Regions from separate parts of the Streptomyces sp. NBC_00090 genome, predicted to be linked through region 1. Evidence: riboswitches for the same ligand, from Rfam matches in the RefSeq annotation. Region 1 holds a riboswitch; each other region holds the start of a gene.

Evidence for each region. Region 1 has a riboswitch for cyclic di-AMP ahead of OG361_RS21480 (M23 family metallopeptidase). Riboswitches for the same ligand answer to the same signal wherever they lie in the genome.
Region 2: linked by a shared signal. The riboswitch ahead of OG361_RS05250 (C40 family peptidase) and the one ahead of OG361_RS21480 (M23 family metallopeptidase) in region 1 are both predicted to bind cyclic di-AMP.
Region 3: linked by a shared signal. The riboswitch ahead of OG361_RS15955 (transglycosylase family protein) and the one ahead of OG361_RS21480 (M23 family metallopeptidase) in region 1 are both predicted to bind cyclic di-AMP.
Region 4: linked by a shared signal. The riboswitch ahead of OG361_RS33120 (peptidoglycan DD-metalloendopeptidase family protein) and the one ahead of OG361_RS21480 (M23 family metallopeptidase) in region 1 are both predicted to bind cyclic di-AMP.

Annotation. Positions count from the first base shown of each region.
Region 1 is NZ_CP108224.1:4,808,420-4,815,349, forward strand. Features, by position in the region: gene OG361_RS21470 (MFS transporter) at 1-398, shown strand, start outside; gene OG361_RS21475 (PP2C family protein-serine/threonine phosphatase) at 543-1,817, shown strand; cyclic di-AMP (ydaO/yuaA leader) riboswitch at 2,019-2,165, shown strand; gene OG361_RS21480 (M23 family metallopeptidase) at 2,177-3,346, shown strand; gene OG361_RS21485 (aldo/keto reductase) at 3,426-4,373, shown strand; gene OG361_RS21490 (PrsW family intramembrane metalloprotease) at 4,488-5,930, opposite strand; gene trmB (tRNA (guanosine(46)-N7)-methyltransferase TrmB) at 6,042-6,761, opposite strand.
Region 2 is NZ_CP108224.1:1,211,587-1,218,516, forward strand. Features, by position in the region: gene OG361_RS05240 (ClpP family protease) at 1-513, shown strand, start outside; gene OG361_RS05245 (hypothetical protein) at 521-826, shown strand; cyclic di-AMP (ydaO/yuaA leader) riboswitch at 1,141-1,347, shown strand; gene OG361_RS05250 (C40 family peptidase) at 1,351-1,827, shown strand; gene OG361_RS05255 (ATP-binding protein) at 2,083-2,520, opposite strand; gene OG361_RS05260 (8-amino-7-oxononanoate synthase) at 2,746-3,924, opposite strand; gene bioB (biotin synthase BioB) at 4,068-5,372, shown strand; gene OG361_RS05270 (adenosylmethionine--8-amino-7-oxononanoate transaminase) at 5,365-6,645, shown strand; gene bioD (dethiobiotin synthase) at 6,674-6,930, shown strand, end outside.
Region 3 is NZ_CP108224.1:3,640,869-3,647,798, reverse strand. Features, by position in the region: gene OG361_RS15965 (cytochrome P450) at 1-355, shown strand, start outside; gene OG361_RS15960 (transglycosylase family protein) at 540-1,601, shown strand; cyclic di-AMP (ydaO/yuaA leader) riboswitch at 1,816-2,032, shown strand; gene OG361_RS15955 (transglycosylase family protein) at 2,036-2,764, shown strand; gene eno (phosphopyruvate hydratase) at 3,158-4,444, shown strand; gene OG361_RS15945 (septum formation initiator family protein) at 4,593-5,063, shown strand; gene OG361_RS15940 (DUF501 domain-containing protein) at 5,104-5,658, shown strand; gene OG361_RS15935 (exopolyphosphatase) at 5,655-6,569, shown strand.
Region 4 is NZ_CP108224.1:7,422,221-7,429,150, reverse strand. Features, by position in the region: gene OG361_RS33145 (STM4014 family protein) at 1-340, shown strand, start outside; gene OG361_RS33140 (STM4013/SEN3800 family hydrolase) at 352-1,173, shown strand; gene OG361_RS33135 (STM4012 family radical SAM protein) at 1,170-2,504, shown strand; gene OG361_RS33130 (STM4011 family radical SAM protein) at 2,512-3,384, shown strand; gene OG361_RS33125 (SGNH/GDSL hydrolase family protein) at 3,371-4,165, opposite strand; gene OG361_RS33120 (peptidoglycan DD-metalloendopeptidase family protein) at 4,340-5,431, opposite strand; cyclic di-AMP (ydaO/yuaA leader) riboswitch at 5,436-5,591, opposite strand; gene OG361_RS33115 (tyrosine-protein phosphatase) at 5,984-6,805, shown strand; gene OG361_RS33110 (DUF6126 family protein) at 6,848-6,930, opposite strand, start outside.

The DNA.
Region 1 (6,930 bases):
TCCTCGGGCTCGCGCTGATGGGCGGGGCCTTCCTGGTCCCGGCGGCCCTGGGCCGGGGCGTGGCGGGGCTGCTGCTCTGCGCGGCTGTCCTGGCCGTGGCGAACGCGGTGCTCTACCCGTACGAGATGGACACCGTCGTCGCCCTGTCCCGGGGGCGGTGGGTGGCCACCCACTACGGGCTCTACAACACGGTCTGCGGGATCGGGATCACCCTCGGGAACCTGGGGACGGGCGCGCTGCTCGACGTCACGGGGTGGTCGGCGGTGCCGTGGCTGGCGCTGTGCGCGGTGGGCCTGGTGTGCGCGGCGGCCGTGGCCCTCCTCGCCCGCGGCGGACGCCTCGCGACGGCGGCTCCGGAGACGGAGGCGGAGACGGAGACGGAGAGGACGACGGGCTGAGCGTCCTTCCGGCCGACTGGCGTACGCCGTGCGGGCGTCCGCCAGTCGGCCCCGTGGGGGTCGCCGCCGGGTGCGGTCGCGGCGACCCTGGGAGGGCGCGGTACGGACACCGTGGCCGCTACGGACCGGGGCAGGAGAGCACAGGTGGGGCACCCCTTAGGAGCAGCGGGCGGTGGGCGGCGGGGCGGTGACGGCCGCCGCCCGTACGGAGGAGCCCGGAGCTTTCTCCGTGTGCTGCCTCCGCTGATCATCGTGGGCGGTGTCGCCTTCGACGTGTCGACACCGCCCTCGTACACCGCCGCGCCGCTCTTCTCCGCCGCTCCGCTGATCGCCGCGCCGTTCTTCTCCACCCTCACGACCCTGCTCACGGGGATCGCCGCAGTCCTCGCCGCCGTCGGGTTGCGCCTCTACAACGGCACCTTGGCGGAGGTCCCCTCCCTCACCGAGATGCTGACCATCGTGACCGTCGCCGCGCTGGCGCTGCTCGTCAACCGGGTCGTACGGCGCAGCGGGGAGCGGCTGGCCTCGGCGCGGGTCATCGCGGAGACCGCGCAGAAGGCGGTACTGCCGACGCCCGCCGAGCGGATCGGCGGTCTGCAGTGCGCGGCGCGGTACGAGGCGGCGCAGGCGGACGCGTTCATCGGCGGCGACCTGTTCGCCGTACAGGACACCCCGTACGGGGTGCGGCTCGTCGTCGGGGACGTCCGGGGCAAGGGGATGGAGGCGGTCGAGGCCGTCGCCGTCGTGATCGGGGCGTTCCGGGAGGCGGCCGAGCAGGAGCGGAGTCTGGAGGGCGTGGCGCAGCGGCTGGAGCGGGCGCTGGCCCGGGAGGGCACCCGCCGGGACGGGCTCGACGCCTTCGAGGGGTTCACCACGGCGGTCCTGGCCGAGATCCCGCGCGCCGGATCGGGGGAGCCGTCGGGCGGCGGACCGGGCACGGGACCGGGTGCGGGACAGGGTGCGGGACAGGGCGTGGGACTGGGCGCCGGGAGCGTACGGGTCGTCAACCGAGGTCATCCGCCCCCGCTGCTGCTGTACGCGGACGGGCGCCTGGAGGTGCTGGATCCGGCGGAGCCGGCGCTGCCGCTCGGCATGGGCGAGCTGGCGGCGTGGCCGGACCGGGCGGAGGAGCGGCCGTACCCGCCGGGCGCGACGCTCCTCTTCTACACCGACGGCCTCTCGGAGGCGCGGAACGCGGAGGGCGCCTTCTACGACCCGGCGTCACGCCTCGCCGGGCGGATCTTCCCGGGACCCGAGGAACTGCTCGACGTGCTGGTGGACGACGTACGGCTGCACACGGGTGGCGGGGCGACGGACGACATGGCGCTGCTCGCGGTGAGCAGGCCGGCGGCGGGGCAGCCGGACCGGCGCCGGACGATGCCCGTGGTGCCCCCGGGCGAGCCCGGTCACCAGGCGTAGTCGAGGGGTGTCACTGCGATAACAATTGACATAACGTCAGATCTCGAGGGTTTGACCAGTCCTTGCTGAAGGGGGGTCAACTCGGGCGATTCTCCACCAATTCAATGAATGATCAAGAGGAACGGCTTGGAATCGGGACCCCCTGTCTATTAACGTTCGATAACGCAGCGCGGTCGTTTCAGCCGCCGCAAGAGGCGGCACCGTGCGCACGCGCCGAATCCTGAAAAGGAACCGGGGAACCACCAATTGGGGTGAATCGGGCCCTTCGCACTCGTGCGACCGTGCCCGTAGGAGACCTTCCTGCTCCGAACCCGTCAGCTAACCCGGTAGGCGAGAAGGAAGGAAAGGAGCGCGCCTCCGTGGCGTCCAACACCCCCGCACCCGAAGCCCCCTTCGATGCCTTCGGTGGCGGTGCGGGTCCTGCCGCCCCGGACACCGAGTGGAACCCCACCGAGGGCTCCCTCCGCGCCGAGAGCCGCTCCGGCGGCCGGCATCGGGTCGTCAAGCAGCGCTCCAACTTCGCCCGCTCCTCCACCGTCCTCGGCGTCGGCGTCATCGCGGCCGTCGGCGCGGGCGGCCTCGCCACCGCGCAGGAGAAGCCGCCGGTGGCGATCTCGCTCCCCGACCTCCCGGACCTCGACCTCCCCGAGGCCAAGGACCTCCCCGGCGTGGGCGAGTTCTTCGCCGACGACAGCGACCAGCAGGACCGGGGCACGGTCGAGGCGACCGGCGGCAACCCGAACCCGCTCACCGCCGCCACCTACGCCACCGCCGACCGGACGACCGGCGGCGCCACCCGGGCCGCTCAGGCCGGCTACACGCAGCAGACCGCGACCGCCGAGCGGACCGAGGCCCGCGCCGTCGACGCGGGCGAGGTCCTGCGCGCCCGCATCCTCCAGCAGGCCGAGCAGCAGCAGGCCTCCGCGGACGCCGCCGAGATGGCCGCCGCGGAGAAGGCGGCGGCGGAGAAGGCGGCCGCCGAGGCGGAGGCCAAGGCCGAAGCCGCGGAGGCGGCGGCGGAGAAGGCGGCCGCCGAGGCGAAGGCGAAGGCCGAGGCGGAAGCCAAGGCGGAGGCCGAGCGGGTGGCCGCGGAGAAGGCGGAGGCCGAGCGCCTCGCCCAGCTCGCCGCCAGCTACTCGATGCCCCTCTCCTCGTACAGCATCAGCGCCACCTACATGCAGTCCGGCTCGATGTGGTCCTCCGGCTACCACACCGGTCTCGACTTCGCCGCCCCCACGGGCACCCCGCTCAAGGCGGTCCACAGCGGCACCGTCAAGTCGGCGGGCTGGTCCGGCTCGTACGGCTACCGGGTCGTCCTGGAGATGGAGGACGGCACCGAGATCTGGTACGCCCACCTCTCCTCCATGACCGTCAGCGCCGGCCAGACCGTGACCACCGGCGAGACGATCGGCCGCGTCGGCGCCACCGGCAACGTCACGGGCGCCCACCTCCACATGGAGGTCCACACCGCGGGCGGCGACGGCATCGACCCGGCGGCCTGGCTCCGCTCCAAGGGCCTGTCGATCTGATCCCCCCGGGTCCGGCTCCGCACGGAGCCGGTTCCCACGGAACGGAATAGGCCCGGCGGCGCGGAGGGTTGATCAGCCCATGACTTCTCTCCGCACGCTGGGCTCTTCCGACCTGCACGTCTTCCCGCTCGCCCTGGGCGGCAACGTCTTCGGCTGGACCGCCGACGAGGCGCAGTCCTTCGCCGTCCTCGACGCCTACGCCGCCGCCGGCGGCAACTTCGTCGACACCGCGGACATGTACTCCGCCTGGGCCGAGGGCAACGAGGGCGGCGAGTCCGAGACCGTCATCGGCCGCTGGCTCGCCTCCCGCGGCAACCGCGCCGACATCGTCGTCGCCACCAAGGTCGGCGCCCACCCCCACTTCAAGGGGCTCTCCGCCACCACCATCAAGGCCGCCGTGGAGGAGTCGCTGCGCCGCCTCGGCACCGACCACATCGACCTGTACTACACGCACTTCGACGACGAGTCGGTCCCGGTCGAGGAGATCGTCACCGCGCTCGACCAGCTCGTGAAGGACGGAAAGGTGCGGGCCGTCGCCGCCTCCAACATCTCCCCGGAGCGGCTGCGCGCCTCCCTCGACTTCGCCGAGTCCGAGGGCCTCGCCCGGTACGTCGCCCTCCAGCCGCACTACAACCTGGTCTCGCGCGAGACCTACGAGGGCCCGCTCCTGGAGACCGTCGAGAGCGCCGGGCTCGCCGCCCTCCCGTACTTCGGGCTCGCCTCCGGCTTCCTCACCGGCAAGTACCGCCCCGGCACCACCGTCGACAGCGTCCGCGCCTCCGGAGCCGGCGGGCACCTGGACACCGAGCGGGGGCGGGCCGTGCTCTCCGCGCTCGACGCGGTCGCCGAGGCCCACGAGGCCGAGCTCGCCACCGTCGCCCTCGCCTGGCTCGCCGCCCGGCCGACCGTCGCCGCGCCGATCGCCTCGGCCCGTACGGTCGAACAGCTCCCGGCCCTGGTCGCGTCCGCGGACCTCACCCTCACCGAGGCCGAGCTGACCCTCCTGACGGAGGCGTCGGCCGTCTGAGGCGGGCGGGAGCGTGGCCCGGTCCGGGCATGCGGCGCGCTGGAGACGGGCCCGGTCCGGGCCTGGGCAGGGACGGAGACGCCCCCGGACCGGCGGGTGCCGGGCCGGTGCTGCTCAGCTTCGGTACGGGTTGTAGCCGCCGTAGTCCAGGTACTGGGGCGGCGCCCACACCCGGCCCGTCGCCCGCGCCGCGTACGTGAGCGCGGGCGAGGCGACCTCCCGGCGCTGCCAGAGGTGGTGCAGCAGCTCCTGCTCCCGGGCCGGGAAGTCCGGCCCGGCCGTGCCGCGCCGGGCCCGGTCGCGGAGGAACGCGAGGGTCGTCGCGAAGGACTCGTACTCGCCGACCGCCCGGGCCGCGGGAGCACCGTACGTCCGGGCGGCGAAGGCGCGGGCCAGTTGGCGGGCGCGCATCGAGGAGAGGGCGAGCGGCTCGGCGGGGGAGAGCCAGCCGGCCGCCGCGTATGCCGGGAGCTCCCCGGATATCGTGCGCAGCTCGCGCTGCCGACTCCACACCGCGAGCCAGGTCAGCAGGCCGAAGGCGGGGACCATGAAGCAGCCGTACACCGCGTAGAAGGCCAGGGGGCCGCCGAAGGTGGCGGCGCCGTTCCAGGCGGCGTGCATGCCCATGGCGAGCAGCAGTCCGGCGATCGGCAGCAGCACCCGCCGGATCCGCTTCCCGCGCGGCGCGAGCGCGGCGAAGCCGAAGCCGATGCCGGTCAGCACGGTGAAGAGCGGATGCGCGAACGGCGACATCACGACCCGTACGAAGAAGGTTCCGGCGGTCACCGAGCCGATGCCGGCGGAGCCGAACGCCTGGTCCTCGCCGAAGGCGTTGCCGAGGTAGAGGATGTTCTCGGTGAAGGCGAAGCCGGTCGCGGTGAAACCGGCGATGACGACCCCGTCGACGAGTCCGCCGAAGTGCCGTCGGCGGAAGAGGAAGAGCAGCAGGATCGCGGCGGCCTTCGCGCTCTCCTCCACGACCGGCGCGATCACCGTGGCGCCGAGGGTGTCGGCCGAATCGGGGTCGGCGGTGGCCGTCGCGATCCAGCGGACCGCGAAGGAGTTCGCCAGGATCGCGACCAGCGCGGCGGCGAAGGCACCCCACGCGAAGGCGAAGAGCAGGTTCTTCCAGGGGCCTGGCTCGACCCGGTCGAGCCAGCGGAACGCGGCCATGAGCAGCGGTACGGGAAGCACCGCGAGGCCCAGGCCGACGAGGAAGCCCTCTGTGCCGGTCTGCTCGCGGACCAGCGCCAGGATGACCAGGGCGCAGAGCGCGAGCAGGGTGATCACGGCGACCGCCCGGACCAGCCGGCTGCGCCAGAAGGCGCGGCGGGGCCGGTAGCGCCACTGGGACCGGTCGGCGGCGGCGGGAAAGGCCGGCTCCTCGGTGTCCCGGTGCGGGACGGGAGCGGTCGCGCCGTGGACTTCGGCGCCGACACGGACTTCGGCTCGGGCCTGGGCGTCCGCTCGGGCCTGGGCTTCGGCTCGGGCGTCGGCTTCGGCTCGGGCGTCGGCGTCGGCTTCGGCTTGGGCTTCGGCGGGGACGGGGTTCGACACGTGAGCGACCCTAACGACCCCCACCGACACCGGGCGACGGAGTTACGTACTCCGTGTCACGTTCCCCGTGCCACGCCCCCCGTGCCACGCCCCCCGTGTCGCCTTCCCGTGTCACCTTCTCCGGAAGAGGAGATCGTGCACGACGTGACCCTTGTCGAGGCCCTGCCCCTCGAAGCGGGTGACGGGCCGGAAGTCCGGGCGGGGCGAGAAGCCGCCGTCGGCACGGGTGTTCTCGAAGTCCGGATGCGCGGAGAGCACCTCCAGCATCTGCTCGGCGTACGACTCCCAGTCGGTGGCGCAGTGCAGCACGCCGCCGGGCTTGAGCCGGGTCGCGAGCAGGCTGAGGAACTCGGGCTGGATGAGGCGCCGCTTGTGGTGGCGGGCCTTGGGCCACGGGTCCGGGAAGTAGACGCGGCAGCCGTCGAGGGAGTCCTTCTCCAGCATCTCGCGGAGCAGGATGATCGCGTCGCCGTTGGCGACCCGGACGTTGGTGAGGCCGTTGCGGTCGGCGAGACCGAGCAGATTGCCCTGGCCGGGGGTGTGGACGTCCACGGCGAGGATGCCGGTGCCGGGATCGGCGGCGGCCATCTGCGCGGTCGCCTCGCCCATGCCGAAGCCGATCTCCAGGACGACCGGAAGCCCGTCGAACATCTCGCCCAGGTCGAGGACCCGCTTGCCGTCGATGTCGAGCCCCCAGTCGGGCCACCGCTTCAGCATGGCCTCGGCCTGCCCGTAGGTGACGCGGCTGCGGCGCGGCTGGAAGCTCCGGATCCGCCGCTCGTGATGGGCCCCGGCGGGATCGGGGAGGGGCCCCTCACCGGGGGCGAACATCCGACTGCCCCGCCGCGCGACGGGCTGGGGGGCGGGGTCGGCGACGGGCTGCACGGTGTTCTCAGGCTGCTCAGACACAATGCCCCCGATTCTACGGCGGCCCACGCCCACCCGACTTCCGAGCCCGGAGAGCCGGAGCCGGCGCGGTGCCGCCGCCATGGGGGTCCGG
Region 2 (6,930 bases), 3.6 Mb from region 1:
CCGATCGACGAGACCTCGGCCAACGACGTCATCGCCCAGTTCCTGCACCTCGAATACGCGGCGCCGGACCAGGACATCTCGCTCTACATCAACTCCCCCGGCGGCTCCATCAGCGCCATGACCGCGATCTACGACACGATGCGGACGCTCGCCTGCGACGTGGAGACCACCTGCCTGGGCCAGGCCGTGTCCACCGCGGCCGTACTGTTCGCGGCCGGCGCCCCGGGCAAGCGCCTGATCCTCCCGGGCGCCCGGATCACGCTCCAGCAGCCGAACCTGGACGAACCCCTCCAGGGGCAGCCGAGCGACCTCGACCTCCATGCGCGCGAGATGCTGCGTCTGCGGGCGCTGGTCACCGGGATGCTCGTCGAACACACCGGGCAGGACCCGGAGCGGATCGACGCCGACATCGACCGCCTGACCGTCCTGGACGCGCCGGCGGCCGTCGCGTACGGCCTGGCGGACCACGTGGTCGCGAGCCGGCGCGCCGCCGCCGGCGGTTCGGCCGGGTGAGCCGGCCGTGGTCCCCGAGCTGCCGCCGCTGCCCGCCCTGACGCGCGCCGAGGGCGAACTCGTCGACGCGTACCTCGAAGTCATCGACCTCCTTGGGAAGATCAATCCATCCAGGGGTACGCATACCTATGGGGCGTTGCGTGCGGCTCAGGCCCTGGTGGGGCGCGCGGAGGCGCTGCGCGAGGCTCTGACGCTCATGCATATGCGGGGTGAGAGCGAGGTGCACGCGGACACATTGGCGCGTGCCCTAAGGGTGTTGGACGGGGAGCGCCGGGCGGACCGCGTCACCGTCCCCCGGAGTCGCGAGAGTTGACATTCCCGCGTGTCGTGTAGAGGTCCGGACGGCCGACGCGCGCCGCAGAATCCCTCGCCCGTTCGGCGTAGTCGACGAGTCGACAGATGAAGCGTGCGACTTGCTCAACAGATGTACGCATTTGGCGGAATCGAACGTTCCGCCGCTGGTGCGAGGCTCGTCGACCAAACCTCCGAAGATCGCAAAGGCTGTCTGTCCACCCGAACGGATCAGTCGTGAGGAGCCTCACATATCGCCGTTTCAGCTCGGTTTTCGCCCATGTCGTGGGTCAAGATCCGTGACGACGACAAGCCCCCGCCGCCGCGGCGGGGCGGTCCGGGCGGACGCCGAGTCCTGCCGCTGTCCCGGACGTCTGGTCGACAGGATTGGATCGGCAGGAGTGGAGGACCCGAGCAGTACGGGACGTTCACGCTGTTAGCGCAGCGGGGTCGTTCCTCGGGGTGAAGCCGCAGCCGCGGCCGGGCATCTTCGCCTGCCCGAACCCGACAGGTCATCCTTCACAGGCGGCTGACGAAGGGTTGCGCATGACCGCGCAGATGCATGTCCCGTCCCTGCTGTCCCGGGCCGGAGCCGTCTCGGCTCTCACCCTCGCCGCCGTCGGCGGCACGCTGTTCGCACCAGGAACGGCGTCGGAGGCCCAGGCAGCGACGACACACGCGAACAAGGCACTGAGCATCGCCGTCTCCAAGAAGGGATCTCCGTACCGGTACGGAGCCGCCGGACCCACCCGGTTCGACTGCTCCGGTCTGACGCTCTACGCCTACAAGCAGGCGGGCAAGTCGCTGCCCCGCACCGCGCAGCAGCAGTACAACAAGACCCGGCACATCTCCGCCTCCAGCCGGCAGAAGGGGGACCTGGTCTTCTTCCACTCGGGCGGGAGGGTCTACCACGTCGGCATCTACGCCGGCAGCGGCAAGATCTGGCACTCGCCCAAGACGGGCTCCTGGGTGAAGCTCGACAGAATCTGGTCGTCGAAGGTCTACTACGGCCGCGTCCGGTGACGGCCCCCGGGCGATGACGGCCCCCGGACGATGACGAGCCACGGTCGGTGAGGGATCCCTGGGGTTGACGGACCCCGGAGGTTGACGGGCCCCGGAGATTGACGAACCACGGGGCTGACGCCCGGTCAGGGTGTGTGGTGGCGCCGCCGCACCCCGGCCGACCGAAGCCGTACCGTCCCGGCCGCACGACTCGACCGGCGGTTCACGGCCTGCGTCGCCGACGGCTCGCGGCCGTCACAGGAGCTGCACGCAGGCCTAGCCCGCCGGCACGGGGGCCGGGGTCCACGGGAGCGTGATCCAGACCGTCTTGCCGCCCTCCTCGGTCGGGGTGACCGAGAGACGGCCACCGGCCTCCGCCGCCAGCACGCGGATGATGACCATGCCGCGGCCGTTGTCCTGCTGGACCGCCGCCGGAAGGCGACGGGGCCAGCGGGGGTGGCTGTCGGTGACCCCGATGCGCAGCCGCTCCTCCCGCTCCAGGCGGAGGTCGACGGTGAAGGTGGGCGACTGCCCGAAGGTGTGCTGGACGGCGTTGGTGGCCAGCTCCGAGACGATCAGCCGGATCGAGTCCGCCGTCTCCGCGGAGCCGTCGAGCCCCCAACCGACCAGGACGTCCGCGACGTACCTCCGTGCCGTGGGGACCGAGGCGGGATCGCTCGGCAGCGTGACGGATGCTTCCTGATGGTCTGCCATGGCGACGCTGTCCCTTTCCCACCGGGTACACCGCCCCGGATTGCGCTTCGCGTCAGAGTGCCACCGATCGTGCCGCCCCGGACGGCGTTCCACCACGCTATGTGCGGATCTATCGCCCGAAGCGGTGAACTCTGCTGCCGGGGAACGCTTTTGGGCCGTTGACCACCCTCGTCCTCGATCACGAAGTCCCGAGGGGCCGCCAGGCCGCGAGCCCCCGCCGCCCGCTCAGGCGGCGGGTGCCGTCCGCAGGATCGTCCCCACCGCCCGTTCGAGCTCGGTGTCCGTGAGGTCGGCGCGGGCCGTGAGACGGAGCCGCGAGATGCCGTCCGGTACGGACGGGGGCCGGAAACACCCGACCGCCAGGCCCTGTTCGCGGCAGTCCGCGGCCCAGCGCAGCGCCGCCTCGGGCGAGGGCGCGCGCACCGAGACGACGGCCGCGTCCGGCCGGGCTGCGGTCAGTCCGGCCGCCGTGAGGAGCTCGTACAGGGTGGTGGCGACGGTTCGCGCCCGTGCGGCGAGCGCCGGTTCGGCCGCGATCAGGCGCAGGCTCGCGAGCGCGCCGCCCGCGGCGGCGGGGGCGAGCCCGGTGTCGAAGATGAAGGTGCGTGCCGCGTTCACCAGGTGCTCGACGACCCGGGCCGGGCCCAGGACGGCGCCGCCCTGGCTGCCCAGGGACTTGGAGAGCGTCAGGGTGGCGACCACGTCCTCGTCGCCCGCCAGGCCCACCTCGTGCAGGGCGCCCCGGCCGCCCTCGCCGAGGACGCCGAAACCGTGGGCGTCGTCGACGACGAGCCCGGCGCCGTGTGCGCGGCAGGCGTCGGCGAGCTCCGGCAGCGGGGCCTTGTCCCCGTCGACGGAGAAGACGGAGTCGCTGACCACGAGCGCCCGGCGCCCGTGATGTGCCTCCAGGGTCTTGCGTACGGACTCGGGGTCGGCGTGCGGGACGACGGCCGCCTCGGCGCGCGCGAGCCGGCAGCCGTCCACGATCGAGGCGTGGTTGGAGGCGTCCGAGACGATCAGGGAGTCGCGGCCGCCGAGCGCCGTGAGCGCGGCCAGGTTGGCGGCGTAACCGGAGGAGAAGACGAGGGCCGCCTCGAAGCCGCAGAACTCGGCGAGCTCGCGTTCGAGCCGGGTGTGCAGCCGGGTCGTTCCGGTGACGAGCCGCGAGCCGGTGGCGCCCGCGCCCCAGCGCCTGGCCGACTCGGCCGCCGCCTCGGTGACCTCCGGCCGGCGGGTGAGGCCGAGGTAGTCGTTGCTCGCCAGGTCGAGCAGGTCCGACTCCGCCGCCCGGGGCCGCAGCGTACGGACGAGGCCGGCCTCCGCCCGGCGGCGCGCCTCGGCGTCGGTCCAGTCGAACGCGGTACGGCGCGGGCCCTCGGCCCGGGCGTCGTCGGCCTGTGGCATGCGGCGATCCTTTTGTAGGCAGCGCACAGACCCTAACCGCAGCGCGCCGAGGTCGGGATGTGGTCATCCACACACCTCTATCGGGGGCGTTTGTTCGGATCCTCCTTGGCCCGGGGGTGGCCGGTAGGCAAGGATCAACGGTTATGGACCTGCTGAACACGCTGGTGGAGAAGGGGTTGCGGCGCGAGCTGCCGACCCGTGAAGAAGCGCTCGCCGTACTGGCGACCTCCGACGACGAGCTGCTCGATGTGGTGGCGGCCGCCGGCAAGGTGCGCCGTCAGTGGTTCGGGCGGCGGGTGAAGCTCAACTACCTCGTCAACCTGAAGTCGGGGCTGTGCCCGGAGGACTGCTCGTACTGCTCGCAGCGCCTCGGCTCCAAGGCCGAGATCCTCAAGTACACGTGGCTGAAGCCGGACGAGGCGTCCCAGGCCGCCGCGGCGGGTGTCGCGGGCGGGGCCAAGCGGGTCTGCCTGGTGGCGAGCGGGCGCGGTCCGACGGACCGGGACGTCGAGCGGGTCGGCAGGACCATCGAGGCGATCAAGGAACAGAACGAGGGCGTCGAGGTGTGCGCCTGCCTCGGCCTGCTCTCGGACGGTCAGGCGGAGCGGCTGCGGGAGGCCGGCGCCGACGCGTACAACCACAACCTCAACACGTCCGAGGCGACGTACGGCGGGATCACCAAGACCCACACCTACGCCGACCGGGTGGACACCGTGCAGAAGGCGCACGCCGCCGGTCTGTCGGCCTGCTCGGGTCTGATCGCGGGCATGGGCGAGACCGACGAGGACCTGGTCGACGTCGTGTACGCGCTGCGCGACCTCGACTCGGACTCGGTGCCCGTCAACTTCCTCATCCCCTTCGAGGGCACGCCGCTCGCCAAGGAGTGGAACCTCACCCCGCAGCGCTGTCTGCGGATCCTCGCGATGGTGCGGTTCGTCTGCCCCGACGTCGAGGTGCGGATCGCCGGCGGCCGTGAGGTGCACCTGCGCTCGATGCAGCCGCTGGCCCTGAACATCGCGAACTCGATCTTCCTCGGCGACTACCTGACGAGCGAGGGCCAGGCCGGCCAGGCCGACCTCGACATGATCGCGGACGCGGGCTTCGAGGTGGAGGGCGCGGGCACGACGACGCTGCCGCAGCACCGGGCGGACGCGCTCGCGGCGGCGGGCGCCGCCGCGGCCGGCGGCTGCGGTTCGCACGCCTCGGCCGAGGGCACGGGCTGCGGCTCGCAGGCCCCGGCGGAGGGCGCGGGCTGCGGCTCGCACTCCGGCGGCGGCTGCGGTCCCTGCGGCGGTCACGCGGCGCAGCCGGCCGCGGAGGTTCCGGCGGCGGAGGCGACCGAGGCGGCCCAGGCTGCTCCGGCGGCCTCCGCGGCGAACACCGCCAGGACCGACCTGGTGGCGGTGCGCCGCCGGGGTGCCGGCACGGACCTGGCGCCGAATGCGTAACGACGAACTCCTCGCCCTGGACCGGGCGCACGTCTGGCACCCGTACGGCCCCATGCCGGGCCGTACGGACCCGCTGGTCGTCGCGTCCGCGTCCGGTGTGCGGCTCCGGCTCGCCGAACCGGCCGAGGGACAGGCCGAGTTGATCGACGGCATGTCCTCGTGGTGGTCGGCGATCCACGGCTACAACCACCCCGTCCTCAACGAGGCGGTCCGCGGCCAGCTGGACCGGATGAGCCACGTCATGTTCGGCGGGCTCACCCACGAACCGGCCGTCCGGCTCGCCGCCCGGCTCGTCGAGATCACCCCGGAGCCGCTGCGGCACGTCTTCCTCAGCGACTCCGGTTCGGTCGCCGTCGAGGTCGCGGTCAAGATGTGCCTCCAGTACTGGCGCTCGGTGGGCCGGCCCGGCAAGCAGCGGCTGCTGACCTGGCGCGGCGGCTACCACGGGGACACCTGGCAGCCGATGTCCGTGTGCGATCCCCAGGGCGGGATGCACGAGCTGTGGTCGGGCGTCCTCCAGCGGCAGGTGTTCGTCGACGCGCCTCCGGCCGCGTACGAGGAGTCGTACGCGGAGCTGCTGCGGACCGAGATCGGCCGCCACGCGGACGAGCTCGCCGCGGTGATCGTGGAGCCGGTGGTGCAGGGCGCGGGCGGGATGCGGTTCCACGACCCGGCGTACCTGCGGGTGCTGCGGGAGGCCTGCGACGCCCACGACGTGCTGCTCGTCTTCGACGAGATCGCGACCGGGTTCGGGCGGACCGGCACCCTGTTCGCCGCGGACCAGGCGGGGGTCTCCCCCGATGTGATGTGCCTGGGCAAGGCGCTGACCGGCGGCTATCTCTCGATGGCGGCGACGCTCTGCTCCAGCCGGGTCGCCGACGGCATCTCCCGGGGCGAGGTCCCGGTCCTCGCCCACGGGCCGACCTTCATGGGCAACCCGCTGGCGTCGGCGGTGGCCTGTGCCTCCCTCGACCTGCTGCTCTCGCAGGACTGGGCGGTGGACGTCAAGCGGATCGAGGCGGGGCTGCGGGAGGGACTCGCTCCCCTCTCCGACGTCCCGGGCGTGCGCGAGGTGCGCGTGTGCGGCGCGATCGGCGTCGTGCAGCTCGACCACGACGTCGACATGGCGGCGGCGACGCGGGCCGCGGTCCGGGAGGGCGTGTGGCTGCGCCCGTTCCGGGACCTCATCTACACCATGCCGCCCTACGTGACGGGCGACGAGGACCTGGCCCGGATCTGCGCGGCGGTACGCGCGGCCGCCGCGGCGGGCTGACCGGACGGACGGAAGGACAGGGACAGCAGTGGGAATCGTGGTGGTCTCCGGTACGGGGACGGAGATCGGCAAGACGATCGTGACCGCGGCGGTGGCCGCCGTGGCCATGGCCACCGGGCGGTCGGTCGCGGTGTTGAAGCCCGCGCAGACCGGCGTCGGGCCGGACGAGAGGGGCGACGCGGACGAGGTGGTCCGCCTTTCGGGCGCCTCGTCCTCCGTCGAGCTGGGGCGTTTCCCGGAGCCGCTGGCTCCGGGGACGGCCGCCCGGCGTGCCGGACTCGCCCC
Region 3 (6,930 bases), 1.2 Mb from region 1:
GCGGTACGCGACGCAGGCGCTGACCATCGGCGGGCAGGAGATCCCGGCGGGCGACCCGGTGCTCGTCGTGCTCGCGGCGGCGAACCGGGACCCGGCGCGGTTCGCGGACCCGGACACGCTCGACCTCTCCCGGCGCGACAACCAGCACCTCGGGTACGGGCACGGCATCCACTACTGCCTCGGGGCGCCGCTCGCCCGTCTGGAGGGGCAGGCGGCGCTGACGACCCTGCTGACTCGCCTGCCGGACCTGCGACTTGCGGCCGATCCGGCCGAACTCCGGTGGCGCGGAGGACTCATCATGCGGGGATTGCGCACGCTTCCGGTGGAATTCTCCCCTTCCGTACGGGTGCAGTGAGCTGACGGTACGTCAGAAATGTGATCTTCACGTGATCGGGGGTCCATCGACTTGTGACGAGCGTTCGAATGCCGCTACGTTTCCCGGCAGTCTCAGCCGTCACGCGAAAGGCCTCCCTATGCGCTCCGGGAACGGACGACACCGTCGCCCCCGTCAGGCCCCCGCCATCGTCGTCGCCGCGGGAGTGACCGGATCCGCCCTGGCGCTGCCGTTGCTCGCCGCCGGATCCGCCTCCGCCGCCGACGCGGCCACCTGGGACCGGGTCGCCGAGTGCGAGTCCGGCGGCCAGTGGAGTGCCAACTTCGGCAACGGCATGTACGGCGGCCTCCAGTTCACCCAGGACAGCTGGGAGCGGAACGGCGGCCTGGCGTACGCGCCCAGCGCCGACCTGGCCAGCCGCGCCCAGCAGATCGTGGTCGCCGAGAAGGCGCTCGCCAGGGGCGGCACCGACTGGGCCACCTGCGCGCCGATCGCCGGCCTGAAGAACGACGGCAGGGCCACCGGGGTGGACCCCGGCCCGGCCACCGCCACGACGGCGCCCACCGGGCCCGTGGCGGAGTCGAACCGGACCGCCGGCGTCCCGGCCGCGCCCGCGGAGACCTCCGCGGCCGCCAAGAAGGCCGGGACCGCCACGTCGGCCGGTTCGGGCGCCTCCGGCGAGGCGTCCAAGGCGCCCGCCGCCTCGATCACCCCCGCCGCACCCGCCACGCCGGTCAGCCCGACCGCTCCGGTGACGCCGACCACTCCGGGCACTCCGGGCACCCCGGGGACCCCCGGTACCCCGGGTACGTCGATCGCCCCGACGACGCCGACCACCCCGGCCGCGCCCGATGCGTCCCTTACGCCCGGATCGCCCGATACGTCGACGGGTGACACTTCGTCGGCCACGCCCGGAAGTGGCAAGCACCGGGGTGAGGCAGCTCCGGAGGAAACCGGCAAGACGGACACTTCGGCTGAATCAGGTAGACACGCTTCATCGACGGACAAGCTGGCGGAAAGCCCCGCCGCAACATCGACGACTGACGAAGCGAAGAATTCGGGCGCAACGGACAGTCAGGACACTTCGGGTGTCTACACCGTGCGGCCGGGCGACAACCTGACCGAAATCGCCCAGCAGAACGAACTCCCCGGCGGCTGGAGCGCCCTCTATGACGCCAACCGCGGTGCCGTGGGCGCCGATCCGGATCTCATCCTCCCTGGTCAGAGCCTCGACCTGACGGTCGATTCGGAAGGGAAGGCCGAGTAGTTCGGGGGTGAATGTCCGGTTCTGGGCAAGTGAGACATGGGTCTCTTCGCCCCAACTGGCGTGTCACGTCCGAGAACTCTGCTTCTGTCACCTCCCACCTGCGTAAACACTCCCCGCCGGAAGGCAAGTAGGGGCGATATTTCCGCAATACGCCTCTTTGAACTTCCGGTGGGTCTGTGTCTACGGTCGTAACCGCTCGCCACCGCGGGCCCCGTCGACCGAAACGCCGAATCCTGCCGTCGGCCGATGGGAACAGTCGTCGCGTAAGCGCCGTAGGCAGGAGCGGGGGACCCAAGGTAAGTGCCGGCCCCGGCCGTTGAGACAGACGGCCGACGATCGGCTTGGGGTTAAGTCGCGTGCTAGGACACGCGGCCGGGCACTCATTGGCCCGAACCCGACAGCTCACCTCGTAGGCGTCGGTGAGGAGAATCTCCATGCTGTTTTCCGGCAAGGGCAAACACCGCCGTCCCTCCAAGGCCACCCAGGTCGTCACGCTCGTCGGCGTCACCGGTGTCGCCGTGGCCGCCCCGCTGATGACCGCGGGCACCGCCTCGGCCGCCACGGCCTCCGAGTGGGACCGTGTCGCCCAGTGCGAGTCCGGCGGCAACTGGTCCATCAACACGGGCAACGGCTACTACGGCGGCCTGCAGTTCTCGGCCTCCACCTGGGCCGCGTACGGCGGCACCGCCTACGCCTCGACCGCCAACCAGGCGTCGAAGTCCCAGCAGATCGCCATCGCCGAGAAGGTCCTCGCGGGCCAGGGCAAGGGTGCCTGGCCGAGCTGTGGCGTGGGCCTCTCCAGCGCCTCGTACGACGGCGGCGCCGCCGAGAGCGCGCCGCAGCAGCAGACGCAGCAGCCTGCCCAGACCCAGCAGCCGCGCCCGGAGCGGAAGGCCGAGCAGCCGACCACCCGCAGCGAGCAGCGCCAGGCCCCGAAGCAGCAGGCCGCGCCGAAGGCCGCCAAGAAGACCGTCACCACCCCGACCGGCAAGACGGTCGAGAAGGGTGACGGCGAGTACAAGGTGAAGGCCGGCGACACCCTCAGCAAGATCGCTCAGGCGCAGGGCGTCAGCGGCGGCTGGGCCAAGCTCTTCGAGCTGAACAAGGACGTCGTCGACAACGCCGACCTCATCTACCCGGGCCAGCAGCTCCACCTCAAGTGAGCCCGGCGGTCCGCCTGAGTCCGGCGGCTCACGCGGCCCCCACGACCCTCCCGCGGTGACCACCCCGGTCCGGCGCGCCCTTCCCCCGTGCGCGCCGGACCGGGGTTCCGCGTTTCCCGGAGCCGTTTCCGGGGCCGCTTCTCGGAGTCGTTCCCGGAGCCGTTTCCCGGAGCCGGAGAAGTCGTAGAAGAGGGGAAGAGGCCGGGACCTGACGGTTACCGTCCAGTAGATCTGGGGCCCTTCGTCCCGACATGCATGCCCTTGGGTCCTTTTTCGTCCCAGGGGGCGGGCGCACGGCCGACCGGAGCCCCGGAGCCGGTTAGGCTCTTGTCGCAAGGCCAAGCGACCCTGCACCGACCTTGCGTCACATCCAGCGTCACATCCCAGAAGGAGATGCTCGTGCCGTCCATCGACGTCGTCGTAGCCCGGGAAATCCTGGACTCCCGAGGCAACCCCACGGTCGAGGTCGAGGTCGGCCTCGACGACGGCAGCACCGGTCGTGCTGCTGTTCCGTCCGGTGCCTCCACCGGTGCGTTCGAGGCCATCGAGCTTCGCGACGGTGACCCCAACCGCTACCTCGGCAAGGGTGTCGAGAAGGCCGTCCTCGCCGTCATCGAGCAGATCGGCCCGGAGCTCGTCGGCTACGACGCCACCGAGCAGCGCCTGATCGACCAGGCCATGTTCGACCTGGACGCCACCGAGAACAAGGGCTCGCTCGGCGCCAACGCCATCCTCGGCGTCTCGCTCGCCGTGGCCCACGCCGCCTCCGAGGCCTCGGACCTGCCGCTCTTCCGCTACCTCGGCGGCCCGAACGCGCACCTGCTGCCCGTTCCGATGATGAACATCCTCAACGGTGGGTCGCACGCCGACTCCAACGTGGACATCCAGGAGTTCATGATCGCCCCGATCGGCGCGGAGTCCTTCTCCGAGGCCCTTCGCTGGGGTGCGGAGATCTACCACACGCTCAAGGGCGTGCTGAAGCGCAAGGGCCTCTCCACCGGCCTCGGCGACGAGGGCGGCTTCGCCCCGAACCTGGAGTCGAACCGCGCCGCCCTGGACCTCATCATCGAGGCCATCAAGGAGGCCGGCTACACCCCGGGCACCGACGTCGCGCTCGCGCTCGACGTCGCCGCGTCCGAGTTCTACAAGGACGGCGCGTACGAGTTCGAGGGCAAGTCCCGCTCGGCCGCCGAGATGACCGAGTACTACGAGGAGCTCGTCTCCGCGTACCCGATGGTCTCCATCGAGGACCCGCTGTACGAGGACGACTGGGCGGGCTGGAAGGTCCTCACCGACAAGCTGGGCGCCAAGGTCCAGATCGTCGGCGACGACCTCTTCGTCACCAACCCGGAGCGCCTCGCCCGCGGCATCGAGGAGGGCACCGCGAACGCCCTCCTGGTCAAGGTCAACCAGATCGGCTCGCTGACCGAGACCCTGGACGCCGTCGAGCTGGCCCAGCGCAACGGCTTCAAGTGCATGATGTCCCACCGCTCCGGCGAGACCGAGGACGTCACCATCGCCGACCTCGCGGTCGCGGTGAACTGCGGTCAGATCAAGACCGGCGCCCCGGCCCGCTCGGACCGCGTCGCCAAGTACAACCAGCTGCTGCGCATCGAGGAGATCCTCGACGACGCCGCGGTCTACGCCGGCCGCAGCGCCTTCCCGCGCTTCAAGGGCTGAGACCCGCTCGGGCCACCCGCCCGGGGCTGAGACCAGCCCGCTGAGGGCCGTGCCCCACCGCACGCCCTGAAGCAGCCTCCGTACGTCCCCGCACTCGGTCCCGTACCGTGTGCGGGGACGTACGCATGAACAGGGGAGGCGACACGACATGGCCGCGAAGGACCGGGACCGGTTCTCGACCGCGACCCGGATCAGGCTGCTCGGCGAGCAGACCGCCGCCCGTGTCTACCGCTCCCAGACCCGCCGCCAGGCCCGCCGCTCCCGGCTCACCGGCCGCGCGGCCTTCCTCGCCCTCGTCGTCTGCTCCCTCGTCGTGGCGCTCGCCTACCCGATGCGGAGCTACGTCTCCCAGCAGGGCGAGATCGCCGACCAGGAGCGCAGGGCCGCCGAGGCCGCCCGACGGGTCGAGGAGCTGAGGGACGAGAAGGCCCGCCTCCAGGACCCGGCCTACGTCCGCCGCCTCGCCCGCGAGCACCTGCACTACGTGCTGCCCGGCGAGACCGGCTTCACCGTGAACGACCCCGACGCGGAGCAGCGGCCCCGCACCGACCAGGGCGCGGCGGACCGCCCCTGGTACGACAACCTCTGGGACGGCGTCGACCACGCCGACCGCCCCTGACCAGGCCTCTTGGTAGCCCCGACACACGATCAAGGCAGACATGGAAACGCCCCCTCCGCAGACCGAACGCACCGAGCCCACCGAGGCGGACATCGCCGCCTTCGAGGAGCAGCTCGGCCGGCCGCCCCGCGGCCTGCGCGCCATCGCGCACCGCTGCCCGTGCGGCAACCCGGACGTCGTCGAGACCGCGCCGCGGCTCCCCGACGGCACGCCGTTCCCCACGACGTACTACCTGACCTGCCCCCGGGCGGCCTCGGCCATCGGCACCCTGGAGGCCAACGGGGTCATGAAGGAGATGCAGGCCCGGCTCGGAACCGACCCGGAGCTGGCCGCCGCCTACCGGGCCGCGCACGAGGACTACATCGCCCGCCGTGACGCGATCGAGGTCCTGGAGGGCTTCCCGAGCGCCGGCGGCATGCCGGACCGCGTCAAGTGCCTGCACGTCCTCGTCGGCCACTCGCTGGCCGCCGGCCCGGGCGTGAACCCGTTCGGCGACGAGGCCCTCGCGATGCTGCCGGAGTGGTGGGCGAAGGGCCCCTGCGTCACCCCGTGCGCGGACAAGGAAGCCGACAAGGAAGAGGAGAAGGGCGAGTGACCCGGGTCGCCGGAATCGACTGCGGTACGAACTCCATCCGCCTCCTCGTCGCCGACGTCCACCCCGAGACGGGTGACCTCGTCGAGCTGGACCGGCGGATGACGATCGTCCGGCTCGGCCAGGGCGTCGACAAGACGGGCCGCCTCGCCCCCGAGGCGCTGGAGCGGACCTTCGCGGCCTGCCGCGAGTACGCGGAGGTCATCAGGGAGCTGGGCGCCGAGAAGCTCCGCTTCGTCGCCACCTCCGCCTCCCGCGACGCCGAGAACCGCGACGAGTTCGTGAACGGGGTCGTGGAGATCCTGGGCGTCGAGCCCGAGGTCATCACCGGCGACCAGGAGGCCGCGTTCTCCTTCACCGGTGCCACCGGCGAGCTGCACGGCACCGAGACGTACCTCGTCGTGGACATCGGCGGCGGCTCGACCGAGTTCGTCACCGGCAACAAGCACGTCGAGGCCGCCCGCTCCGTCGACATCGGCTGCGTCCGGCTGACCGAGCGGCACGTCCGCCACGACCCGCCGACCGCCGAGGAGACCGCCGCGATCCGCGCCGACGTCCGGGCCGCGCTCGACCTGGCCGCGGAGACCGTGCCGATCGGCACGGCGGAGACCCTCGTCGGGCTGGCCGGCTCGGTCACCACCGTCGCCGCGATCGCCCTCGGGCTCACGGAGTACGACTCCGAGAAGATCCACCACTCCCGGATCTCCGCCGCGCAGGTCGCCGAGGTGACCGACCGGCTCCTCGCCTCCACGCACGACGAGCGGGCCGCGATCCCCGTCATCCACCCGGGACGGGTCGACGTGATCATCGCCGGGGCGCTCGTCCTGAGGGAGATCGTGGAGCGCGTCGGAGCGAGCGAGGTCGTCGTCAGCGAGCACGACATCCTCGATGGGATCGCCCTATCCGTGGCATAGCGGGCATCTATCGAGCCTCCCGACGACATCTCGTCGGGAAAGTTCGTGAAGTTCTTCACAAGGAAAAAGGCCCTGATGGCGTCGGAAGTGGGTCCGAGGGGGGTCTTTGGGCCCTCCGAGGGGCGCCTCAGGGCCCTTTCGTAGGCGCGAGGGCCTCTTCGCTCGTTGTTTCCATCGCGTGAACGCACCCGGTGGTTCACCGTTAACGAGGCCTCTCCAGGCCAGTTCACGAGGGGTGAACAACGTTCACCCCTGCACCCCGGTTCCTTTGCACAGCCATGACATGGATCACGTGGGCGGCGGAGTGTAGCAGAGGTGCGCCAGGACCTTGTGAAGGGGCGCACGAGCACCCCCCTCGGAC
Region 4 (6,930 bases), 2.6 Mb from region 1:
TCTGCACCTGGGCGGCGCCCGGGGCGATCTGGACGCCGCCCGGGCCGCGATCGCCGCGGCCGGCGGACGGTGGGAGGACGCGCTCGGTGTGTGCGAGCGGGCCGCCGCCGTCTTCCCCGGCACCCGGTGCGTGGGCGTCGACCTGCTGCCCGCCACCGGCTGGCGCCGCTTCGCCGTGGGCGAGGTCAACGCCTTCGGCGATCTGCTGCCCGGTCTCAAGGGCCTGCCCGGCAGCGGCGCCGAGGGCCTCGACACGTACGCGGCGCAGGTCGCCGCGGAGTTCACCGACGCCGGCCCCACCCGGTCGGCCCCCCGCACCACAGGAACGAGCACCACGTGAACCAGCCCGACATGAACGCGATCGTCGGCAGCCACGATCTGCTCCTGGTCACCCTCGACACGCTGCGGTACGACGTGGCGGCCGAGCTGGCGGCCGAGGGCCGCATCCCGAACTTGGCCCGGCACCTGCCGGACGGCGTCTGGGAGCGCCGGCACGCGCCCGGCAGCTTCACGTACGCCTCCCACCAGGCGATCTTCGCCGGGTTCCTGCCGACGCCGGACGCCCCGGGACCGCACCCCCGGCTGTTCGCGGCCCGTTTCGCGGGCAGCGAGTCGACCGCCGGCGGCACCTACGTCCACGACACCCCGGATCTCGTCTCGGCGCTCGCGGGCGAGGGCTACCGGACGGTCTGCGTCGGCGGGGTGGGTTTCTTCAACGGGCAGCCGCCCCTCGGCTCCGTACTCCCCGGCCTGTTCCAGGAGAGCCACTGGGAGCCCTCCTTCGGCGTCGCCTCCCCGACCTCCTTCGAGTCCCAGGTGGCCCGCGCCGAGGAGGTCGTCGCCGCGCTCCCCCGCGAGCGGCGGCTCTTCCTCTTCGTCAACGTGTCCGCGCTGCACCAGCCCAACTGGTTCCACCTGCCGGGGGCGACCCGCGAGACAGGGGACTCCCGGGCCACGCACGCGGCGGCCCTGGAGTACGTCGACCGGCACATCGGGCGGCTCTTCGCCGCGATGAGCAGCCGGCGCCCCTGTTTCGCGATCGTCTGCTCGGACCACGGCACGGCGTACGGGGAGGACGGGCACACCGGGCACCGGATCGGCCACGAGGTCGTGTGGACCGTGCCGTACGCGCAGTTCGTCCTGGCGGGCCCGGACCGGAAGGCGACGGCATGAACGAGAGCACCACCCCGCGCCCGTACCGGAGCTACGTCTACGCCTATCCGCACAAGACGGCGTACCGCGCGCTCCCCGCCCCGCCCTCCCTCGGCGCGCTCTGGGCGGAGGAGCCGAAGGACGCGCTCTCCCTCTACGCGCACATACCGTTCTGCGAGGTCCGCTGCGGCTTCTGCAATCTCTTCACCCGGATCGGCGCCCCCGACGAGCTGACCACCCGCTACCTCGACGCCCTCGACCGCCAGGCCGCGGCGGTCCGCGACGCACTCGGGGACAGCGCTCCGGTGCGGTTCGCCACGGCGGCGTTCGGCGGCGGCACGCCCACCTTCCTCACCGCCGCCGAGCTGGAGCGGCTGTGCGACATCGCCGAGAAGCGGACGGGGGTCGATCTGCGGGCGGTGCCGCTCTCGGTCGAGACCTCGCCCGCGACCGCGACCGCCGACCGGCTCGCGCTCCTCGCCGAGCGGGGCGCGACCCGCCTCAGCATCGGGGTGCAGAGCTTCGTGGAGGCGGAGGCGCGGGCGGCCGTCCGTCCGCAGCGCCGCGCGGACGTCGAGGCCGCGCTCGGCCGGATCCGGGACACCGGCGTGCCGGTGCTCAACATCGACCTCATCTACGGGATCGACGGACAGACCGAGCGGTCCTGGCGAGCCTCGCTGGACGCGGCGCTCGCCTGGCGCCCCGAGGAGCTGTACCTCTACCCGCTGTACGTCCGGCCGCTCACCGGCCTCGGCCGGATCTCCCCGGCCGCCGACCGGGAGTGGGACGAGCAGCGGCTGCGCCTCTACCGGTACGGCCGGGACCACCTCCGCGCCCAGGGCTACGAGCAGGTGTCGATGCGGATGTTCCGGCGGACGGACGCCGCGCCCCTCGGCCCGGACGACTACGCCTGCCAGACGGACGGGATGATCGGTCTGGGGTGCGGGGCGCGCTCGTACACCTCGGCCCTCCACTACTCCTTCGACTACGCGGTCGACATGCGGGAGATCCGTTCGATCATCGACGCCTACACGGAGACCGAGGACTTCTCGCGGGCCGAGGTGGGCCGGTGGGTGGACGCCGGGGAGGCCCGTCGCCGCCATCTGCTCCAGTCGCTGCTCCAGGCCGAGGGGATGGAGGCCGCCGGGTACGAGGAGCGGTTCGGCTCCTCGCCGTTCGCGGACTTCCCGGCGGAGCTGGCCCGCTTCGAGGCCTTCGGCTGGCTCGACGGGGACGCGCCCGAGGGGCTGCTCCGCCTCTCGCCCGAGGGGCTCGCGCACTCGGACGGGCTCGGCCCGGAGCTGTTCTCGCCCGAGGTGCGGGCGGCCATGGCCGCGTACGAGCCGAAGTAGGGCGGACATGGACCTGACACTGCTCTACCGCGGGCCGCTCGCCTCCTGCGACTACGACTGCCCCTACTGTCCCTTCGCGAAGCGCCGGGACAGCGGGGAGCAGTTGCGCGCGGACCGGGCCGCGCTCGAACGGTTCACCGGGTGGGCGGCCGAGCAGACCGGCGACCGGCTGCGGATCCTCTTCACCCCGTGGGGCGAGGGCCTGGTGCGCTCCTGGTACCGGCGGGCGCTGGTCGATCTTTCGCGGCTGCCGCACGTCGAGCGGGTGGCGATCCAGACCAATCTGAGCTGCCGGACCGACTGGCTGGCGGAGGCGGACCCGGAGAGCGTGGCCCTCTGGTGCACGTACCACCCGGGCCAGACTCCGTACGAGCGCTTCCTCGGCAAGTGCCGTGAGCTGGCGGACCGGGGCGTCAGGTTCAGCGTGGGCGTGGTCGGCCTGCCCGAGCACCGGGAGGACGCCCGCCGGCTGCGCGCCGCCCTTCCGCCGCACGTCTACCTCTGGGTGAACGCGGCCGAGGGCCACACGTACACGGACGCGGAGGCCGAGGAGTGGACCGGGATCGATCCGCTCTTCCCCTACAGTCGGCGGCCGCACCGCTCGGCGGGGCTGCCGTGCCGTACCGGCGAGTCGGTGATCTCGGTGGACGGCGAGGGGACGGTCCGGCGCTGCCACTTCGTCAAGGCCGAGCTGGGCAACCTGTACGACGGCTCGTACCGCGCCGCGCTCCGCCCCCGGGCCTGCCCGCTCGCCGTCTGCGACTGCCACATCGGCTACGTCCACCTGGAGACGCTGCCGCTGTACGACGTGTTCGCCGGCGGGGTCCTGGAGCGGATCCCGGCCGGCGTCGTCGCACTTCCCGGAGCTACAGGGGCATGAGGTCGGGGCGCTTCGCCTCGACGTGGTCGCCCGAGCTCTCGCCACGCAGCCTGCGCCCGATCCAGGGCACGAGGTACTCCTTGGCCCAGTGGATGTCGTCGCGCCGCACCTCCAGCGTGCCGCGCGGGGGGCGCGGCGGCCACGACTGGTCCGGGTCGGCGGGCACGGGCAGGCCGAGGACCTGGGCGGCGCGCAGGGCGACCCGGGTGTGGCCGTCGGGCGAGAGGTGCAGCCGGTCGTCGTCCCAGGCCCGCAGGTCCTGCACGGACTTGAGGGACCACAGGTCGAGGACCGGGCAGTCGTAGCGGTCCGCGATGGACCGGACGTGGGCGGTGTAGGTGGCGATCTTCCCGCGCAGGTGTCGGAGCACGGGGATGTCACGGGTGTCGAAGCCGGTGGTCACCATGACGGTGCCGACGGCGGAGGTCAGGTCCGCGACGGCGCGCTCGAAGCGCTCGGCCACGTCGTCGGGGTCGGTGCCGGGCCGGATGATGTCGTTGCCGCCGGCACAGAAGGTCACCAGGTCGGGGGCGAGTTCCTTCGCCCGGGGGACCTGTTCCGCCACGATCTGGTCGAGCAGGCGCCCGCGTACGGCCAGGTTGGCGTAGCGGAAGGCGTCGTGCTCCGGCAGCTGGTCGGCGAGCAGCACCGCGAAGCGGTCCGCCCAGCCGACGTACGTCCCGTCGGGTCCGGGGTCTCCGACGCCCTCGGTGAAGCTGTCACCGATCGCCGCGTACGACCCGAATGCGTTCTTGTCTCTTGATCTCGAATCGTCTGCCACGGGAGCACATCCTTCCCTTTCGGATGTGACCTACGCGACCGTAAGGAAGGGTTGACGGCGGGTGAGATATGCCACCGATAAAGATTCCACCAAGCCGGAATACGCTCCCGAATATGTCAGGAACACACTGGCGGCCCGGCACAGGGGTGCCGGGCCGCCAGCTGTGCGACCGCGTCAGATGGAGACGCCGTGCTGGCGCAGGTACGCGAGCGGGTCGATGTCGGCGCCGTAGTTCGGCGAGGTGCGGATCTCGAAGTGCAGGTGCGGGCCGGTGGAGTTGCCGGTCGAGCCGGAGAGGCCGATCTGCTGGCCGCCGCTGACCGACTGGCCGGACGAGACGGAGAGGGAGGAGAGGTGCGCGTACTGCGAGTAGCTGCCGTCGGAGTGCTGGATGACGACCTCGTTGCCGTAGGCGCCGCTCCAGCCGGCCGAGACGACGGTGCCGGCGCCCACGGCGCGGACGGTCGTACCGGAGGAGGCGATGAAGTCGACACCCGTGTGGTAGCCGGAGGACCACATGGAGCCGGAGGCGCGGTACGGGGTGGAGATGCCGCCGTCGACGGGGGCGACCCAGCCGGAGGAGGAACCGGTGGACTGCGAGGAGGTCGAGGCGTCCGACTGCGCGGAGGTCGAGGCGTCCGGCTGCGAGGAGGTCGAGGCGTCCGACTGCGCGGAGGTCGAGGCGTCCGGCTGCGCGGCGGTGGCGGCCGGGGCGGAGTCGCGCTCGGTGCCGCGGGAGGCGCGGGTCTCCTCGCCGGAGGCCTGCGACGAGCCGCTCTCCGACTCGGCCTTCGGAGCGGCCTTCGGGGCGGCGGCCTTGGGCGCGACGCGCTTGTGGGCGGCCTTCGGGGCGGAGGCCTTGGCGGTGCTCTTGGCGCCGAGGGTGAGCTTCATGCCGGGCAGGATCAGCGAAGGGTTCTCGCCGACGACCTGGCGGTTGTCCTCGTACAGCTTCTGCCAGCCACCGGCGAGGTGGTGCTCGACCGCGATCTTCGACAGGTAGTCGCCGCGGACGACGGAGTACGTCGTCGGGGCGGCCTTCACGGCGGCGGCGGGCGCGGCCCGAAGGGCGGCGGGGGCCTTCACCTGGGCGGCGGCGGCGACGGCCTGGGCGGGAACGGCGGCCGGGGCGGCCTGCTCGGCGGCGTGGGCGCCGGTCGCACCGAAGAGCGGGAGGGCGACGACTGCGCCTCCGGTACCGGCGGCGACGATTCCACGCGTGATCGGGTTGATCTTGGGACGGCGGTGCTTACCCTTCGCGGGCATGGCGAATTCCTCTCCGGCGCCTACGAGGTGAGCTGTCGGGTTCGGACTGGAGATGCCCGGCCGCGTTCTCACGCGGCTTCACCCCGAGCCGTCCTGCGTCGCGGGACCGGCGTACTTCCTGGGTCCCCCGCTCCTGCCACACATTTGATGAGTGCGGGTTCCGGACGGTGGCAGGATTCGGCGGTCCGACCGGATTGACGGTGACGCTAGACGAGCGGTTCGACACGGACAAGCCACTGATTTCCCCCGGCATTACCCGTTCCGCTTTTCCACCGGAATTCCGGTCACCCTCCGTGGATGACGGTCCTTCGATTTCCTTTTTCCGTACGGCAATTGCTCCGGGCTCCCGGCCACGATCCGTCACCTCTATGACCCTGCTCACGCGCCGAACGCCATCTCACCCGTAAACAGGGCGCGTTATACACAAGGCCCTAATTCGGACAGATCACCCATTACCGTCCGAGGGGGTGCGCCCGACCGGTCCCGCCTGGATGATTGCCCCAGGAACCGATCTCGCATCGGGCGCCCGAACGTCGACACCCAGGAGCATCCGTGACGCAGCAGCTGCCGCAGGCCCCGCCCACCGAAGCGAACGAACCCGAGCTGGCGGAGGTCCGGAACTTCCGGGACGTGGGCGGCCTGCCGACGACGGACGGGCGCGCCGTGCGACCCGGCCGCCTCTTCCGCAGCGGCCACCTCGCCCACGCCACCGAGAGCGATGCCGTCTTCCTCTCCTCACTCGGCCTGCACACCGTCTTCGACTTCCGCAACGACGCCGACCGGAAGGTCGAGGGCGAGGACGTCGAGCTCCCCGGCGTGCGGAACGTGCACATACCTCTCAATGACCCGGCCGACGGCAAGGAGTTCTGGAAGCTGGTGCGCGACGGTGACATCGCGCAGCTGCGGGGGATCCTGGGCGAGGGCAAAGCGGCGACCCGTATGTCCGACTCGTACCGGAAAATGGTGGTCGAGCGGACTTCGGAGCACAGCCGGATCCTGCACTCCATGGCCGAGGAGAGCCTCCCGGCCCTGATGCACTGCGCGGCCGGCAAGGACCGCGCCGGTCTCTCCATCGCGGTCACCCTGCTCGCCCTCGGCGTCGAGCGGGAGGCGATCGAGGCCGACTACGTGCTGTCGAACGACCCGCACCGCCGGTACAAGGTACGCCGCAGCTCCACCGCCCCGGACGCGATGTCGCCCGAGGTGATGGAGCTGCTGAGCCCGCTCTTCGACGCGCGGGTGGAGTATCTGCGGGCCGCGTTCGAGACGATCGACGCGACCTGGGGATCGGTGGAGACCTACCTCACGGAGGGGCTCAAGCTGACCCCGGAGACCCGCGAGCGGCTGCGGGAGCGCATGCTCGCCGAGGCGTAGCCCCGCCCACGCGCCCGCCCGCCGGTCCGTCCACCCCTTCGCCTACTGGTTCTGCCCGCCGAGCATGAACAGCAGGTAGAGGAAGCCGGCGAAGAGGTGGCCGGCGACCAGGTAGGCGAAGAGGC